2 regions of the Burkholderia sp. BCC1972 genome follow, and region 2 is predicted to be linked to the other one. Evidence: riboswitches for the same ligand, from Rfam matches in the RefSeq annotation. Region 2 holds a riboswitch; the other holds the start of a gene.

Region 1 (9,172 bases), on a different contig from region 2:
ATGTGGCACCCGCACGCCCGTATCGGGCAAATTTGCCGAAACGCCACGCGGCGCGCGCGCGAAAGCACGTATGATGGCGAATTGATCGGCGTCGCCGGTCTACCGCATTTTCATCACCATGCTCGATCACCTCATCTGCGACTGCGACGGCGTGCTCGTCGACAGCGAAGTCATTGCCGACCGCGTGCTGCTTGAAACGCTGTCCGCCACGTTCCCGAACCTCGATTTCGAAGCCGCCGCGAAGTCGGCATTCGGCCAGCAGACGTCGCGCTTCCTCACCGGCATCGAATCCCGCTTCGGGATCGAGATGCCCGCGAACTTCATCGAGACCATCGAGCACAACATCGAGGTCGCGCTTGCGCGATCGCTCGCGCCGATCTCCGGCGTGCGCGACGCGCTGCTGAAGGTCACGCTGCCGGCGGCCGTGGTGTCGAACAGCCGGCTCGTGCGCGTGCGCAATTCGCTGAAGCGCGCGTCGCTCACCGAGATTTTCGGCGAGCGCGTGTTCAGTTCCGAGCAGGTGGCGCGGCCGAAACCCTACCCCGACGTCTACCTGCACGCGGCGCAGACGCTCGGTGTCGTGCCGGAGCGCTGCATCGTCGTCGAGGACAGCGTATCGGGGTTGAATGCCGCACGGGCGGCCGGGATGAAGACGATCGCGTTCGTCGGCGCGAGCCACATCCCCGACAACTACGCGGACGCGCTGCGCGCGATGGGCATCACGCGGATCATGCGCAAGATGGACGAACTGCCGGCGCTCGTCGAAGCCGGCATGCGCGGCGAATTCGGCGACGTGCAGTCCTGATGTTCATGCCGGCCGGATCGGGTCGATCCAGCCCGCGACGGGTGCACGAACGCACCCGCCTTCCCGTCGCTCAGGCCGGTTCGCAGCAGCGTTCGCGCGCGGCCGCCAGCGCCTCGCGGAATTCGACGAGCTCCGCGATCGTCAGCATCGGCAGCCCGTGGCGTTGCGCGAAACGCTCGACGTCGTCGCCGCGCGTCATCGTGCCGTCCGGATTCATCAGCTCGCACAGCACGCCGGCCGGCTTCAGGCCCGCGAGGATCGACAGGTCGACCGTCCCTTCGGTGTGACCGCGGCGCGCGAGCACGCCGCCCGGTTGCGCACGCAGCGGAAACACGTGGCCGGGGCGCACGATGTCGTGCGGCTTCGCACCTTCCGCGATCGCCGCCCGGATCGTCGTCACGCGATCGGCCGCCGACACACCGGTATGCACGCCTTCGCGCGCTTCGATCGACACCGTGAACGCGGTGCCGTTGCGGCTTTCGTTGGTCTGCACCATCGGCGGCAGTTCGAGCGCGCGCACGGTGTCGTCGGTCAGGCACAGGCATACGATGCCGCTGCACTCGCGGATCAGCAGCGCCATCGTCTCGGGCGTGATGCGCTCGGCGGCGACGATCAGGTCGGCTTCGTTCTCGCGGTCGTGGTCATCCTGCAGCACGACCGCACGGCCTGCGCGCATGGCGTCGAGCGCAGCGGCGATGCGCGGCGGCACCGGTTCGGAATCCAGCAGCGGGAGATCGGCAAAGGCGTCGGCGGGCGCCGACGAAACGGACAACAAGGACATGTGAAACGCTCCTCGCAAATTCGATTTGGGCGAAAAACGTTTCAGGGCATTGCAAACAGACAGAACGGCAACCCGCTTCGCGTGCATCGCGAAGCGGCCCTGACGGACATGACTATCTGCACATCTTCTCTCATCCGGACTATGACCGTCGGCTCTGGCATTCGACCAGATCTGCTGACCCCGCGCGGATGCGCGGGCGCTCGCGGGCTCGCCGGCTTACGCCGACCTACCGCCGGTGGGGAATTTCACCCCGCCCTGAAGACGCACTGATTGCCGGACGGGAACACCCCGTCAGCGGCGGGCCAAGCATACAACAGCTGTGCACGAAGCGCAGCGCACCACGCCTGAAACCTTACTGACGACTCGGTCAAACGGCATCGTCCGAACGGCCGACCGCCCGACGGCGCTTCCACGCGACAACGGGAAGGCGGCCGTTCGGTCGCGCCGGCACGGTCAATGAGCCGCGTGCGCCGCGTCGGGCACGAGCCAGCGCGGCGGCACCTCGGGGCTCACCGTCACACGGAACGCGCGCGCTTCGCGGTCGCCGGGGTTGCGCAGGCTGTACGGCTGGTCGGCATCGAACACGATCGCGTCGCCGGTCGCGAGCAACTGGCGGCGGTCGTGCACGCTGACTTCGAGCGTGCCTTCGCTGACGACGAGGTTGATCGTCGTGCCGGGCGCACGGCGCGCGCCGGGCTCCGTATGCAGCGGCGCGATCCGCAGTTCGTGGAATTCGGCCGCGGCCGGCTCGCCTTCCGGATACAGCGCGCGCGCCGAGAAACGGCCGTTCGAGCTGACGACGCGCGATGCGCGTTCGGCCGCCAGGTGCTCGAAGCCGTTCACCGCATGGCGGCGCAGGAACGCAGCGACCGACACCTTCAGCGCGGCGGCGATCTTGCAGAGCACCTTAATCGACGGCACGCTGCGCGCCGATTCGATCTGCGCGAGCATCGCGCGCGACACGCCGGACAGCCGCGCGAGCGCATCGAGCGACAGCTGCCGCTCGGCGCGCAAGCGCGCGAGGTTCACGCCGACGACCTGCTCGAGGACGTCGAGCGATGCGGACGCGCCGCGCAGGTCGGCCGCATTGCCGGACTCGAAGGAAGACACGTCGCGCACGAGCGCCAGGGATGAAGACATAGCATTGCCTCCGGGCCGCCGCGCGGCCCTGCATAGGGGGTAAGCCGGGATCGGAATCGCGTTGCGCCAGCCTTGGCGCGTATCGAGACGCTATCACCCGGTCTTGCACGGGCAAACGAAGTTATCTTCACACCGTTATCAGCATCGCGGAGGAATACGTTTCTCGCGAACCTTTTCCTGCCGCTATGGCGTCGCCGTCAGCGCGCCGCGGCGACGCTCACTGCGCCGCCGGTGCCGCGCCGCGTGCCGGGCCGCGCGCGTCGAGCCGCATCGCGAGCCACGTGACGACGAGCGCCGCGAACGTCACCGCGACGGCGACCCAGGGCAGCGCGTCGAGCGCGAAGCCGTGTTCCAGCGCAAGGCCGCCGAGCCACGCGCCGCCCGCGTTGCCGACGTTGAACGCGCCGATGTTCAGCGTCGACGCGAGATGCGGCGCGCTCGCGGCCTTCTCGACCACGCGCGCCTGCAGCGGCGGCACCGTCGCGAACGCGGCGATCCCCCACACGAATACGGTGACGGCGGCCGCGACCGGCAGGTGGCTCGTCTTCGCGAACACGGCCATCACGGCCATCAGCGCGACGAGGATCGCGATCAGCGACGGCATCAGCGCACGGTCGGCGAGCTTGCCGCCGAGCGTGTTGCCGACCGTCAGCCCGGCGCCGAACAGCACGAGGATCAGCGCGACCGCGCGCGGCGAGTAGCCCGACACGGTCTCCAGAATCGGCGCGATGTAAGTGAACACGACGAACACGCCGCCGAAGCCGAGCACCGTCATCAGCAGCGCGAGCCACACCTGCGGCTCCTTCAGCACGCGCACTTCGTGGCCGAGGCCCACCGGCCCGCTGTCGTGGCGGTTCGGCACCAGCGCGGCCACGCCGCCGAGCGCCAGCACGCCGAGCGCGGCGACGATCCAGAACGACGCGCGCCAGCCGAGCAGCTGGCCGACGAACGTGCCGAACGGCACGCCGAGCACGTTCGACAGCGTGAGCCCGGTGAACATCAGCGCGATCGCGCTCGCGCGCTTGTCGGCCGGCACGAGCGACGCGGCGACCACTGCGCCGATCCCGAAGAACGAACCGTGCGCGAACGACGTGACGACGCGCGCGACCATCAGCATCGCGTAGCCGGACGCGGTCGCGCACAGCACGTTGCCGACGATGAAGATCGCCATCAGCAGCTGCAGCGCGGCCTTGCGCGGCATGCGGCTCGTCAGCACCGCGAGCAGCGGCGCGCCGACCGCGACGCCGAGCGCATAGCCGGTGACGAGCAGGCCGGCCGACGGCAGCGACACGGCGAGGTCGTGCGCGACTTCGGGCAACAGGCCCATGATGATGAATTCGGTGGTGCCGATGGCGAAGGCGCTGATCGCGAGCGCCAGTAACGGAATGGGCATGACGTTCTCCGGAAGGCGGCGGCCACGGCGCCCGGTCGGTGCCGCACCGCACAAGAAAGCGGGATGTGCGCGCATTGTCCCGAAGACGCCTATATTTGATAATTGGCGTGGCATTTGAACCATTTTCAAAAATTTCTGGAAAATCGCATGGACCGACTGGGCGATATCCGGCTGTTCGTCGAAGCCGCGGAGCTGGGCAGCCTGACGGCCGCCGGGCGCAAGCTGAACCTCACGCCGGCCGCCGCGAGCGCGCGCCTCGCGAAGCTCGAGGCGAAGATCGCGACGCGGCTGTTCGAACGCTCGACGCGGCAGTTGCGGCTCACCGACGAGGGCAAGCTGTACCTGAACTGCTGCCGCCAGGCGCTGCAGGCGCTCGACGACGCGGATGCGATGCTGCAGGAAGGCCGCAATGTCGTGAGCGGCAAGGTGCGGCTGTCGTCGACGTCCGATTTCGGCCGCCACCAGTTGCTCGACTGGCTCCACGAATTCACGACGCTGCATCCGGGCGTCACGTTCTCGCTGACGGCGTCCGATTCGTCGTCGAACCTGTGGCAGGACGAGATCGACCTCGCGATCCGCTTCGCCGCGCCGCCCGACGGCGCGCTGATCGCGCGCCGGCTCGCGACCAACCGGCGTGTGCTGTGCGCGGCGCCGTCGTTCGTCGAGCGCCACGGCACGCCGGCCGATCCGTATGATCTGGCCCGCTTTCCATGCAACGTGATCACGATCGCGTCCGGCCCGATGAACACGTGGCATTTCACGCGCGGCGACGAGGTGCAGATCCACACGGTGCCGGTGTCGACCGCGTTCGAGACCAACGATGGCGGCCTCACGCGCGAATGGACGCTGCGCGGCCACGGCATCGCGCTGAAGTCGCTGTGGGACATTGCCGACGACGTCCGCGCGGGCCGGCTGCGCGTGCTGCTGCCCGACTGGCGGCACCAGGACGCGCCGCTGCACGCGATCTATCACAGCAAGCGCTACATGGCGCCGCGCGTACGCGTGCTGCTCGACTTTCTCGCCGAACGCTTCGCGCACGAGGAAGCCGCGCTCGACGACCTGCTGAACGCGTGCCGCTGACCGTGGGCACACTGCCATCGAGGGGTCGGAACCCGTCACCCGGCGTCGCGCGGCCGCAACCGGCCGCCCGTCCGGCGCGGCGCGAAAAGCTATAATGGAAGGCTTTCCCGACGGCCTTTCTGCTCGCTGCGCGCCTTTCGCGTGCAGCGCACGGCCGTCCCGATTCACCCTTGACGACGCCCCCAGGTCAACCACTGCGAACGGCGAATCCCCATGACCAAGAAAGTTTACGTAAAGACCTTCGGCTGCCAGATGAACGAGTACGACTCGGACAAGATGGTGGACGTGCTCAATGCCTCCGAAGGCCTCGAAAAGACCGACACGCCGGAAGACGCGGACATCATCCTGTTCAACACGTGCTCGGTGCGTGAAAAGGCGCAGGAGAAGGTGTTCTCCGATCTCGGCCGCGTGCGCGAGCTGAAGGAAGCGAAGCCCGGCCTGCTGATCGGCGTCGGCGGCTGCGTCGCGAGCCAGGAAGGCGCGTCGATCGTGTCGCGAGCCCCGTACGTCGACCTCGTGTTCGGCCCGCAAACCCTGCACCGCCTGCCGCAGATGATCGACGCCCGCCGCGAGAGCGGCCGCGCGCAGGTCGACATCTCGTTCCCGGAAATCGAGAAGTTCGACCACCTGCCGCCCGCGCGCGTCGAGGGGCCGAGCGCGTTCGTGTCGATCATGGAAGGCTGCTCGAAGTACTGCAGCTACTGCGTGGTGCCGTACACGCGCGGCGATGAAGTGTCGCGCCCGCTCGACGACGTGCTGACCGAAGTGGCCGGCCTCGCCGACCAGGGCGTGCGCGAAGTCACGCTGCTCGGCCAGAACGTGAACGCCTACCGCGGCGCGCTGGCGGCCGGCTCGTCCGAGATCGCCGATTTCGCGACGCTGATCGAATATGTCGCCGACATCCCCGGCATCGAGCGGATCCGCTATACGACCTCGCACCCGAAGGAATTCACGCAGCGCCTGATCGACACCTACGCGAAGGTGCCGAAGCTCGTGAGCCACCTGCACCTGCCGGTCCAGCACGGCTCCGACCGCATCCTGATGGCGATGAAGCGCGGCTACACGGTGCTCGAGTACAAGTCGGTGATCCGCAAGCTGCGCGCGATCCGCCCGGACCTGTCGCTGTCGACCGACATGATCGTCGGCTTCCCCGGCGAGACCGAGGAGGATTTCGACAAGATGATGGCGCTGGTGCACGAGATGGGCTACGACACGAGCTTCTCGTTCATCTACAGCCCGCGCCCCGGCACGCCGGCCGCGAACCTGCACGACGACACGCCGCGTGAGGTGAAGCTCAAACGCCTGCAACATCTGCAGGCGACCATCGAGGAGAACGTCGCGCGCATCAGCCAGTCGATGGTCGGAAAGGTCGAGCGGATCCTCGTCGAGGGCCCGTCGCGCAAGGACCCGAACGAACTCGCGGGCCGCACCGAGAACAACCGGGTCGTGAATTTCCCGGCGCCGCTCGCGTCGCACCCGCGCCTGATCGGCCAGATGATCGACGTGAAGATCAACCATGCGTACCCGCATTCGCTGCGCGGCGAGCTCGTGCTCGTCAGCGACGACGCGAGCGCGGCCACCCACTGATTGACGCTCAACAGGAGCCCGACGCTACTTTGAAGACCGTCCAAGCACTGGAATTCACCGCCCCGCGCGACGACAACGCGCGCCTCGCCAACCTCTGCGGCCCGCTCGACGAGAACCTGCGGCAGATCGAACAGGCACTCGACGTCACGCTCGCGCGGCGCGGCCACCGGATCACGATTCGCGGGCGCGGCGCCAAGCTCGCGCTCGCCGCGCTCGAAAACTTCTACAACCGTGCGCGCGATCCGCTGTCGGTCGACGACATCCAGCTCGCGCTGGTCGAGGTGCGCCACACGACCGGCAACGGCCGCCAGGACACGATCGACGTGCGCTTTCGCGGCGACCCCGACCATCCGTTCGACGAGCCCGTCGTGCAGCTCGACGCCAGCGAGCCGGACGAAGAACCCGCACCGAAGCTGTACACGCGGCGCGCCGACCTGCGCGGCCGCACGCCCGCGCAGCGCGAGTACCTGAAGCAGATCCTGCAGCACGACGTGACGTTCGGCATTGGGCCGGCCGGCACCGGCAAGACCTATCTCGCGGTCGCGTGCGCAGTCGACGCGCTCGAGCGCGACCAGGTCAAGCGGATCGTGCTGACGCGCCCGGCCGTCGAGGCCGGCGAGCGGCTCGGCTTCCTGCCGGGCGATCTCGCGCAGAAGGTCGACCCGTACCTGCGCCCGCTGTACGACGCGCTGTACGACCTGCTCGGCTTCGACAAGACCGCGAAGATGTTCGAGCGCCAGATGATCGAGATCGCGCCGCTCGCATACATGCGCGGCCGCACGCTGAACCATGCGTTCATCATCCTCGACGAGGCGCAGAACACGACGCCCGAGCAGATGAAGATGTTCCTCACGCGGATCGGCTTCGGCTCGAAGGCCGTCGTGACCGGCGACACGAGCCAGGTCGACCTGCCGCGCGGCCACAAGAGCGGCCTCGTCGAGGCGCAGCAGGTGCTCGGCGGCGTGCGCGGCATCGCGCTCACGCGCTTCACGAGCGCGGACGTCGTGCGCCACCCGCTCGTCGCGCGTATCGTCGAGGCGTACGACGAGTTCCACGCGCAGCATCAGGACGGCTGATGGCGGCGCCTGCGCGCCCAGGGCTGCCGGCCCGGCCCGCCACACGGCGCGCCGGGCTTTTTTTCGCCCGTTCGAATTCGGGTGGGATCGGCCGTTTGGTGTATCCTCAACGCGTCCCAATCGCCGTACGCGTCATGAAATCCTCCCGCTCCCGCAAGTCCGGTCGCGCCCCGTCCGCCGCGCCCGAATCCCCCCGCCTTTCGCTGTTCGACGCGAAGGGCAAGGCCCGGACCGTCAACGCACAAGGGCTGCGGATCGACTTCCCGGACGGCCGCAGCCTGATGTTCGACCTGTCGGGCAGCTCCGGTGACGCGGCCGTCGCGATCGTCGCGCAGCACAACGACCCGGCGATGCGCGCGAAGCTCGCGCTGCAGCCCGAGCACTACGACAGCGTGACGCTGCACGTGGGCGCGGAACTCGCGCCGCGCGAAGACGACGTCGACGACGAACCGCGCGCGCTGGAACTCGACCTGTCCGTGCAGTACGGCGACGAGATCACGAGCGACATCCGCAAGACGCTGCCCAAGCGCAAGCTGATCGCCGAATGGATCGAGCCGGCGCTGTTCGCGAGCGCGCAGCTCACCGTGCGCTTCGTCGGCGAAGACGAAGGCCGCACGCTGAACGCCGGCTACCGCCACAAGGACTACCCGACCAACGTGCTGACCTTCGCGTACGACGCGGCGCCCGACGGCACCGTGATCGGCGATCTCGTGCTGTGCTGCCCGGTCGTCGAGAAGGAAGCGCACGAACAGGGCAAGCCGCTCACGGCCCACTACGCGCACCTGCTGGTGCACGGCGCGCTGCACGCGCAGGGCTACGACCACGAGACGAGCGACGAGGACGCGGCCGAAATGGAAGCGCTCGAAGTCGACATCCTCGCGAAGCTGGGCTTCCCGAACCCGTACCAGTAAGCGTTCAGTACGATGCGCAACGCCGCGATGCTCCCGCCCGCCTACCCGCCCGCGATCGGCGACGGGCGACTGCTGACGGAAGACGAGCTCGCGGCCTCGCTCGCGCACACGATGCGCGACTGGGACGGCCGGCAGGACCTCTGGCTGTTCGGCTATGGCTCGCTGATCTGGAACCCCGGCCTGCCGACCGTCGCCGCCGTGCGCGGCAAGGTGCATGGCTACCACCGCGGCCTCTACCTATGGTCGCGCGTGAACCGCGGCACGCCCGAACGCCCGGGCCTCGTGCTCGCGCTCGATCGCGGCGGCTCGTGCTCCGGCATCGCGTTCCGGCTGTCGGGCCCGACCGCTCAGCCGCACCTCGAGACGCTGTGGAAGCGCGAGATGCCGATGGGGTCGTAC
Region 2 (9,172 bases):
CCGGTCGACGCCGACGAGCAGCTGACGGCGCGAATATTCATCGCGCATCCGTTCGAACATGTCGAGGCCGTCGCGATCGCGTGCGAGCGACTCGAATTCGTCGACGTTGATGCCGATCGGGAATGCACCGGCCGACAGCGTGCGGCCGAACGCTTGCAGGCGGCCGTCCGGCAGCCGCGCGGCGCCGGCTTCCGCTTCGACGTAATGCTCGAAGTGAAGCAGGTCCGATTCGGTCTGGAAGCCGACGAGGTCGTACGCGAACAGCGAGCGCATCAGCCATTCGTGCTCCGGGATCGCGGCCATGATCGGCGGCGGCGGCATCGGGATGTGCAGGAAGAAGCCGATCGGATTCGTGCAGCCCATCGCGCGCAATTCGGCCGCGAGCGGAATCAGCTGGTAGTCGTGAACCCAGATGGTGTCGTCGGGACGTAGCAGCGTGCGCAGCTTGCGCGCGAACAACTGGTTCACGCGCCGGTAGCCGTCGGCGAAGCGCCGGTCGAACTGCGCGAGATCGAGCCGGTAGTGAAACACCGGCCACAGCACGTTGTTCGAATAGCCGAGGTAGTACGCGTCGTAATCCTGCGGATCGAGATCGATCGTCGCGAGCTGGATGCCGCCGACGTTCTGGACCTGCACATCGTCGCCATGCGCGGGCTGATCGTCGCCGCCGCGTAGCCTGCCGCTCCAGCCGAACCATACGCCGCCGGTTTCCTGCAGGCTGTCCTTCACGGCGACCGCGAGGCCGCCGGCCGCGGCTTTACGGGGATCTGCGATGCGATTGGATACGACGACGAGTCGGCTCACCAGCTCTCCTGACGATTGTTGGGGGAAGATTTGTGCGGCCAAGGCGCGAGAAGCAGACGCCGCCATCGGCGCGCAGTGCGCGATGCGATGGGGCCGCAATGCGAACGGACGGGAGTCAGGGCACGCGATTCGCCGTCCGAACGGGGAGTGCTTTTTCAAGCATACTCGTCATTCGCTCGTTTTAAAAGTCTGTATCGGCGAGCGGGGCGGGCGCGAATGCAGCGCGATTTCCATGACGGCGGTATGGCAACACACGATACCCGGGCGGGATCGAAATTTGCGCGATGCGGCAAACGCAGTGTGCGCAACGGCGTGCGGAGGACCTGCACGGTCGCGTGTCGTGGATCGGCAATGCGCGACGCCGTGCATGAATACGGCCGCACCGGACGACGATGCGCTGCTGCATCGCACGGTGTGCGCATGCGGCACGCAGACGGGCAGGCGGAACAGCGTGCGCTTCCCCGTCTTGCGGCCGTATCGGTATCGGTTACACGACGGCCGGCTGCCAGTGATGCGTGCCGGCCTCATGCGCACCCGGCGACGTCGCGTGCGTGCCGGACGGCATCCGGAATGCAGCAACCGTTTCGGACAGCTCGCGGCCTTGCGCCTCGAGCGACTTCGATGCGGCCGCGGCCTGCTCGACGAGCGCGGCGTTCTGCTGCGTCGTCTCGTCCATCTGCGTGATCGTCAGGTTCACCTGGTCGATCCCGCGGCTCTGTTCCGCCGATGCAGCCGCGATCTCGCCCATGATGTCCGTCACGCGCGCGACGGCCTGCGTGACGTCGGCCATCGTCTTGCCGGCTTCGCCCGCGAGCGCCGAGCCGTCCTGGATCGTCTGCACCGACGCGGAGATCAGCTCCTTGATTTCCTTCGCTGCCGTCGACGAGCGCTGCGCGAGACTGCGCACCTCGCTCGCGACGACCGCGAAGCCGCGGCCCTGTTCGCCCGCGCGAGCGGCCTCGACGGCCGCGTTCAGCGCAAGGATGTTGGTCTGGAATGCGATGCCTTCGATGATGCCCGTGATGTCGGCGATCTTCGACGAGCTCTGGCCGATTTCCGTCATCGTGTCGACCACGCGGCCGACCACCGAGCTGCCGCGCTGCGCGACGTCCGACGCGTTCGCGGCGAGCGTGCTCGCCTGCTGCGCGTTCTCCGCGTTCAGCCGCACCGTCGACGTGAATTCCTCCATCGTCGCGGCGGTTTCCTGCAGCGACGCGGCCTGTTCCTCGGTGCGCTGGCTCAGGTCGAGGTTGCCCGACGCGATCTCGCTCACCGCGTGCGCGATGCTGTTCGACGAATCGCGCACGCGCCCGACGATGCCGATCAGCCGCTCGTTCATCGTCCGCAGTGCGTCGAGCAGGTCGCGCGTTTCGTCGTTGCCGCTCACGTCGATGCGGCTGCCGAGATCGCCGTCCGCCACCGTGCGTGCGACGTCCACGGCCGAGCCGATCGGCACCGTGATCTTGCGCGTCAGCCACAGGCCGCCGGCGGCGGCGACAACGACCGCGATCAGGCAGATGCCGGCCAGCAGGTTGCGCTCCATCGCGTAGCGGTCTGCGAATTGCTGCGCGATCGCGAGTTCGCGTTCATGCGTATAGGCGGCATACGCGTCGGTCGCACGCACCAGCTGGGCGAGCAGCGGGCGGCAATTGTCGTCGATGTCGGCGATCGCTTCGTCCTTCTTGCCGGCCTGTGCGAGCCCGACGATGCGCAGCGCGACGGGCCCGTAGCTGCCTTCGATGCGCACGATGTCGCCCACCAGCTCGCGTGCGCGATCGGACGTATCGGTCGCGTTCGCCATCATGTCCTTCAGCTTCGCGAGATGCTCCTGCACGTCCTTGTGCGCCTGGTTCACGTCGACGAGTTCGGCCTCGACGTCGGCCGGCTTGGTCGCGAGTACGAGGTTGCGCGCGGCGATCGCGCGTCGGTCGACGGCGGTGCGGATTTGCGCGGACAGGTTCGCCCGCGCGTTGATGCCGTTCATGTAGCGTGAAAACTCGGCATTCGTATCGGACAGTGCCTTGAGGGCCACGCCCGACACGATCACGACGACCGCGGCGAGCAGGCCGAAGCCGCCAAGGAGTTTTGTCTTGATGCTCATTCTGGCGATTTTCACGATGTGCCTCTGTGCGTGTGGTTGGCAAATGGATTTTATTGTTCGACCAGATACGGGCTCGTGCCCGCATTAACGGGTATGCGAGATGTTTCTTTACCCTTCGAAAACCCTGATATTAGTTTTTCTAGCGTTGAGAGCGTTATCCGGCGGGCGTTCTTGATAAAGATCAAAAAATCGCCTGTCGCCCGTGATTCAAGGGTTTATATGTGGAATTTGAAACCGGTTTTATTGATAAAAACAAAAACCATCTTTTTTATAATAATTGTCTGATGATTTCGTTTCGATTTATGGATGAATACTGGAATTTCGTTTTCGGTGAATCACGGAAGGTGCCGATACGAATGTCCGGCGTACGCCGCCTGACTGGCGCGATGGGCAGATAAACGGAAACGGGCACGCCATGTCGGCGCGCCCGGACGGCCCGCGGCGGGCGCCGCGGGCCGTACAAGGGTCAGAACGTAGTGCGCAACCCGGCCATCACGCTGCGGCCGCCTTCGGGCGCGAAGCCGCGCACGACCGACGTCGAATAGCGGATCTCCTGGTTCGTCAGGTCGTCGCCGCGCAGGTAGGCGAGCCAGTGCGTCGGGCCGACACGGAACTTGTAGGTCAGCACCACGCCGAGCGACGTGTAGCCGTCGGTCGAGAAGTCGTTGTCGGGCACGCGATGCTGCGACCACGCGTGCGTGACCTGTGCGCGTGCGCCGAACGGGCCGTAGCCATAGTCGGCCGCGAGCGTCGCGCGCAGCGGCGCAATGCGCGGCAGCGGCTGGCCCGTGTCGACGTTGCGCGCATGCGTGTAGTCGGCCGTCAGTTCGAGGTCGACCGTGTGGCCCCGGCGCGAGAACGCGCGCCATTTGCCGTCCAGCTCGACGCCGTAGAACTCGGCGCGCACGCCGCGATAGATCGCCTCGTTCAGCGAGCCGTCGGTGCCGGGCGCGACGGGTTCGCCGTCGCCGTCCACGACGCGGCCCGTGTTGTACTCGGTCAGGTAGTTCGAGAAGCGGTTGTAGAACACGCCGACGCTGCCGCGATTCGGGCCGCTCGCATAGCGCAGCGACAGGTCGGTCGACACGGCTTTCTCCTTCGATGCGTTCGGGTTGCCGATCAGGAACTGGCCGGTCGCATCGTGCGGGCCGTTCGAATACAGCTCGTAGAAGGTCGGCGCGCGTTCGGTGTATGCGACGTTCGCCGCGACCGACCATACCGGTGTCAGCGAAAACAGCGCGCCGGCCGACAGGCTGCCCGCGTTGAAGTCGCGCGGCTGCGCGCCCGCGAATTTCTCGACGCCGGCCGGATCGGGGTCGACCTTCACGTGCTCGAAGCGGCCGCCGAGGCTCAGCTTCAGCGCGGGGACGACCTGCCATTCCTCGAGGCCGAACAGCGCGACGCTGTTCGTGCGCGTGGACGGCACGAGCAATTCGTCGCCGAGCGCGGAGAACGTGTTCTGGGCGAACTGCACGCCGATCGCGCCTTCGAACGGGCCGATCTTGCGATGCCGCGCCTCGATGCGCGCTTCGTAGCCGCGATTGCGGAAGGTGGTCGCCGTCTCGCCGTTGTTGACTTCCTTGTGGCGATAGTCGGTGTACGCGAAATCGAATTTCAGCTTCGTGAACGGCCCGCTCAGGTTGCGCACCTCGGACGCGAACGCAAGGCGTTCCTGCCGCATCCGCAGCCGCACGTCGCTTTCCGCGACCGAGCCGTAGTTCGATTCATAGCCGCTGTACGACAGGCCCGCGAAGCCGTCGGCCCACGTGTACGACGCGCCGACCGCGCCGCCGTGCACGCGGCCGTCGCTGTTCGGCACGTTGCCTTCCGGCTGCGGCGTGTCGGGGCCGTCGACCGCACGTTGCTGGCTGCTGCGCGCGTAGCCGGGAATCCGCAGCTTGCTCGTTTCGCGGTCGAACGCGTCGACGTGGAACGCGAAGCGGCCGTTGCCGCCTTCGACCTGCGCGGCACTGGCGCGCACGGAATTCGCGCCGCCGTAGCGCGCGTCGAGCGCGCCCGTCACGCCTTCGATCGCTTCGCGCGGAATCCGGTTGTCGATCGTGTTGACCACGCCGCCCACTGCGTTGCCGCCGTACAGCAGCGCGGCCGGGCCGCGCACGATCTCGACGCGCTCGATCGACAGCGGATCCTGCGGCACCGCATGGTCATACGACAGCGACGACGCGTCGTAGGCCGCGACGCCGTTCTGAAGCAGCCGGATCCGGTCGCCATCCATCCCGCGGATGATCGGGCGGCCGACCATCGGCCCGTAGGTCGTGGTCGACACGCCGGGCAGCCCGTTGAGCGTTTCGCCGAGCGAATCGGCCTGGCGGCGCGTCAGCGCATCGCCGGAGAGCTGCACGGTCGGCGCGATCAGTTCGGTGTCGCCGAGCGGGTTCGCGGTCACGAAGATCGGTGCGAGCGAGGTGGCGGCCGGCGCCGGGTTCGACGACGCGGGTGGTTCGGTCTGCGCATGGGCGACGGCGGCGAGCAGCATCAGCGAAAGGGGCGAGAGCGGGCGAAGCGGTAAACGAGGGAGGTCGCGCATGGTCGGTGAATCGGTTGGAATCGGGATCGGATAACGAGCGATGCGGATCACGGCTGGATACGATATATTGTTGCGTCGCTGACGCGCAGTGACCCGCTGGAACATCGCTCGGCGAGACTCGGCCACCACGGTGGAACGGCGTCAGGCGAACGAGCTCGCGAAATGATATGTTATATCATTTCAAATTCCAAGCCGGCAGGCAGGTTCCCGTGGGGTTTCTGTCAGATCGGTGAAAAGGGCGGCTGGAGCGGAGGGGGATTGCGGGAAATGACCGGGGGCGCGTCGGGCGCATGACGCGAGCGGCGACGTCGAAGAGCCGACACGACGAGACTGTGATAGATTTCCGGCGCGGCCGATGTGCCGCGAACGTTCTCAGGGCGGGGTGAAATTCCCCACCGGCGGTAATCGCGCGATTGCGCGTAGCCCGCGAGCGCTTGCCGGCACGCATGTGCATGGCAAGGTCAGCAGACCCGGTTCGATTCCGGGGCCGACGGTCAAAGTCCGGATGAGAGAGAGCGGGGTTCGTTGCGTACGCAAGGTACGCGGCTTGTCCCTGTGCGCCCATTCAACTCACACAGGACCTATCGATGACCCAACTTGCTTCCCCCTCCCAAACTGCCGCGCCGCGTATCGCCTTTGTCCAGTCGTGCTGGCACAAGGAGATCGTCGACCAGTGCCGAAACGCGTTCGTCGACGGGCTCGCCAACGCGAACCTGAGCCGGGCGGATTGCGATTTCTTCGAAGTGGCAGGTGCCTTCGAGATCCCGCTGCATGCCAAGCTGCTCGCGAACACCGGCAAGTACGCGGCCATCGCGTGCGCCGGCCTGGTGGTCGACGGCGGCATCTATCGCCATGACTTCGTCGCGCAGGCGGTGATTTCCGGTCTCATGCAGGTGCAGCTCGAAACCGGCGTGGTGGTGCTGTCGGCGGTGCTGACGCCGCATCATTTCCACGGCGCCGAGCATGTCGCCTACTTCCACGAGCACTTCCTCGTGAAGGGCGCGGAACTCGCGCATGCATGCGTCGATACGATCGGCAAGGTCGCCGCGCTGAAGGCGGAATCCGTGGCCGCCGCGATTCCGCAGGCTGCCTGACGCATTGCGGTGCGAATGCCGCCGCGCGACGCAGGGTGTCGCGCGGCGGCATGGCTACGGGCGTCGCGTCACGGTGCGAAGAACACGTCCGTGCGGTTCGTCAGGTTGCCCGCGCTGGTCTGCACGAAGAACGGGTGGAACGACGATGACGGGAGCACGTCGAGCCCCTGGTAGTCGCCGATGAAGAACCCTTCGGCGTTGGGCGCGAGCTTCATGTCGAACGGGCCGCCGACGCGCCGCTCGTCGGCGAACGTCGTGCCGCCGTCGAGCGAGATCTTGCGCCAGAAGCCGGTCGGCAGCGTCGTCGTGTTGCCGGCCAGCAGGTCACGGAAGTCGTAGTAGGTGACCATCACGGCGCCCGTGTTGTCGACGCGCACCGACGGATTGAACGCGGGGCGCCCGGTCGGCGTGTTCAATTGCTGCGGCGTGCTCCATGTCGCGCCGCCGTCCTTCGACGTCGATACCGCAATCTCGTCGTACTTGCCGCCGTTGAAGCGGCTGTCCTGCCACACCACGTAGAGCTGCCCCGATGCGGGATCGATCGCGGGTTCCGGAATGATGTCGCCGGTGCGTACCGGTTCGCCGGTGTTCGGATCGGTGACGCCGACCGTCTGCAGCCCCGCGATCACCTGCGGTTTCGTCCACGTCGCGCCGTCGTCGGTCGACTTGATGAACGCGACCTTGCCGGCCGCCTTGCTGAACGGCGGCTGGATCAGGTCGAAGAAATCGTATAGCGTGCCGCTCTTCGGATCGACGACGATCTGGTTGCCGATCGTCTGCTGGCGCGACGGCACGTCGACGATAACCTTCGCAGCGGTCCACGTCTTGCCGCCGTCGGTCGTCTTCGAGAACAGCGTCGGCCCGCGGTACGCCTTCGTGTGCAGGTTCGCGTACGGGTTGCCGTTCGGCAGTTCGAGACGATCCCATACCGCATAGGCAGTACCGGCCTTCACGGGGTTCGCCGTCACCGATTCCTTGTCGTTGAAGAACTGCGTCGTCGGTTCGTCGTTCGCGATCAGCACGGCCGGGCTGCTCCACGTCTGTCCGCCGTCGGTCGAGACCGACGCGGCCACCGCGTTGCCGTTGTTCGACTGGTTGAACGAGATCGACACCGAATACGCGGTGCCGTCCGGCCCGAACGACACCCACGGATCGGACGCGCGCTCGTATTTCAGCCCGCCCGGCGCGCATGCGCTGAACGGCTGCGGCGTGCGCGCCCAGGTCGCGCCGCCGTCGAACGTGTAGCCGGCGACGAGCCCGTGCGCGCCGCCGTTCGACCAGCGGTCCTGCTGCCACACGCCGATCATGTTCGTCGGGTTCGCCGGGTTGACCGCGAGCCACGGTTCCACTTCGGCATTCACGTAGTTGGTGCCGGGGCCGCCGATGGTGCACGCGGCGAACGGGCTCGGGCCGGACACGACGACAGGCTCGGCGTGCGCCGCGGCAGCGGCGGCCATCGCCATCGCGGCGGACAAACGGGTGACAAGCGAAGGGGACACGATCGTGCGTCGCATGGACTGCTCCTCGTTGACGTGCGGCTGCGAAGGCACGGCACGAGGCGGCCACGCGAGCCGGGGCGCGACGAATCGTGCCGCGCGCGTTGCTGCGTGTCGTTCAGGATGCCGTTTCAGCGATCGCAATCCGCGTGCGCTGGAACCCGCCAGCACATCGGTTAAGACTCCTCTTCATTCTCATTGCTTGTCGGGTGTGTCTGCGATGTCGACCCGACGGGAAGGCCAGTCCGGGCATGCGACGAATGTGTCGAAGTGGATTGCAATGTAGGTGATTCGAATGCCGCGCGACAGGCAGTTTTTTGTAACAGTCGGTAGCCGGAAAGCGTTGCCGGCGGCGTGTGTCGGCAACGCAAATTTTGCCGTCGCGACGACATGAAAATCGAATCGAAAACACGAATCGCAATCGCTTTCGATTGATGCCGGCGCGAGTCGGTTGCGGCGGCCAACGTGCCGTTCAGCGCTCCGCCGGGAACCGGTCCTGCAACGCGCGCAGCCAGCGCGAAACGACATCGAGTTCGTCGTCGGAAAACCCGTCGCACAGCTTGCCGTTCAGTTCGCGCAGCAGCACGCGTGCGCGCTTGAGCGCCGCGTGGCCTTCGTCGGTGAGGTACAGCCGCGTTGCACGGCCGTCGTCGGAATCGGCATGACGCGTGATGAGGCCGGCTTTCGCCATCCGGTCGGCGAGGCCCGTCATCGCGGACGGCGCGAGCTGCAGCGCGGCGCCGACTTCGCCGATCAGCGCGCCATCCTGCTTCGCGAGACAGAACAGCGCGCCGGCCTGCGCGGCGCTCGCGCGCGTCTCGGTTTCGGCCTTGCGGTCGATCCAGCGCTGCACGCGCCGCTGGCCGATGTTCAACATGAAAAACAGTCGTCGGTCTTCGCTCAAGCTGGGTTCCCGGCTGCAATGGAAAGGGAGGGGCGGCCCGCGGTGCGTGGCGTGTCGAGTGCCTGCACGAGCCAGTCGGCGACATCGGGCCACAGCACGGTGCCGGGCCGGCTGCGAAAGAAGCCCATGTGCCCGACCGGGCCGCTGCCCGCCGCGCGCGGATCGATCTGGCGGCGTTCGACCTTCGCGCGGGTCAGATAGCTTACCAGCAGGCCGATCGCAGCC

What was found. A riboswitch is a leader RNA that binds a small molecule or an ion and turns the genes downstream of it on or off. The one in region 2 is predicted to bind FMN.
Region 1: linked by a shared signal. The riboswitch ahead of ribB (3,4-dihydroxy-2-butanone-4-phosphate synthase) and the one ahead of U5798_RS28700 (6,7-dimethyl-8-ribityllumazine synthase) in region 2 are both predicted to bind FMN.

What each region holds. Positions count from the first base shown of each region.
Region 1 is NZ_CAJPGH010000016.1:89,921-99,092, forward strand. It holds gene U5798_RS22470 (HAD family hydrolase) at 119-805, shown strand; gene ribB (3,4-dihydroxy-2-butanone-4-phosphate synthase) at 876-1,586, opposite strand; FMN riboswitch at 1,705-1,853, opposite strand; gene U5798_RS22480 (XRE family transcriptional regulator) at 2,040-2,726, opposite strand; gene U5798_RS22485 (MFS transporter) at 2,944-4,119, opposite strand; gene U5798_RS22490 (LysR family transcriptional regulator) at 4,267-5,199, shown strand; gene miaB (tRNA (N6-isopentenyl adenosine(37)-C2)-methylthiotransferase MiaB) at 5,413-6,786, shown strand; gene U5798_RS22500 (PhoH family protein) at 6,816-7,862, shown strand; gene ybeY (rRNA maturation RNase YbeY) at 7,997-8,773, shown strand; gene U5798_RS22510 (gamma-glutamylcyclotransferase) at 8,786-9,172, shown strand, end outside.
Region 2 is NZ_CAJPGH010000025.1:81,444-90,615, reverse strand. It holds gene otsA (alpha,alpha-trehalose-phosphate synthase (UDP-forming)) at 1-804, opposite strand, end outside; gene U5798_RS28710 (methyl-accepting chemotaxis protein) at 1,292-2,905, opposite strand; gene U5798_RS28705 (TonB-dependent receptor) at 3,372-5,453, opposite strand; FMN riboswitch at 5,818-5,974, shown strand; gene U5798_RS28700 (6,7-dimethyl-8-ribityllumazine synthase) at 6,041-6,547, shown strand; gene U5798_RS28695 (sialidase family protein) at 6,616-8,061, opposite strand; gene U5798_RS28690 (MarR family winged helix-turn-helix transcriptional regulator) at 8,516-8,947, opposite strand; gene U5798_RS28685 (serine aminopeptidase domain-containing protein) at 8,944-9,172, opposite strand, start outside.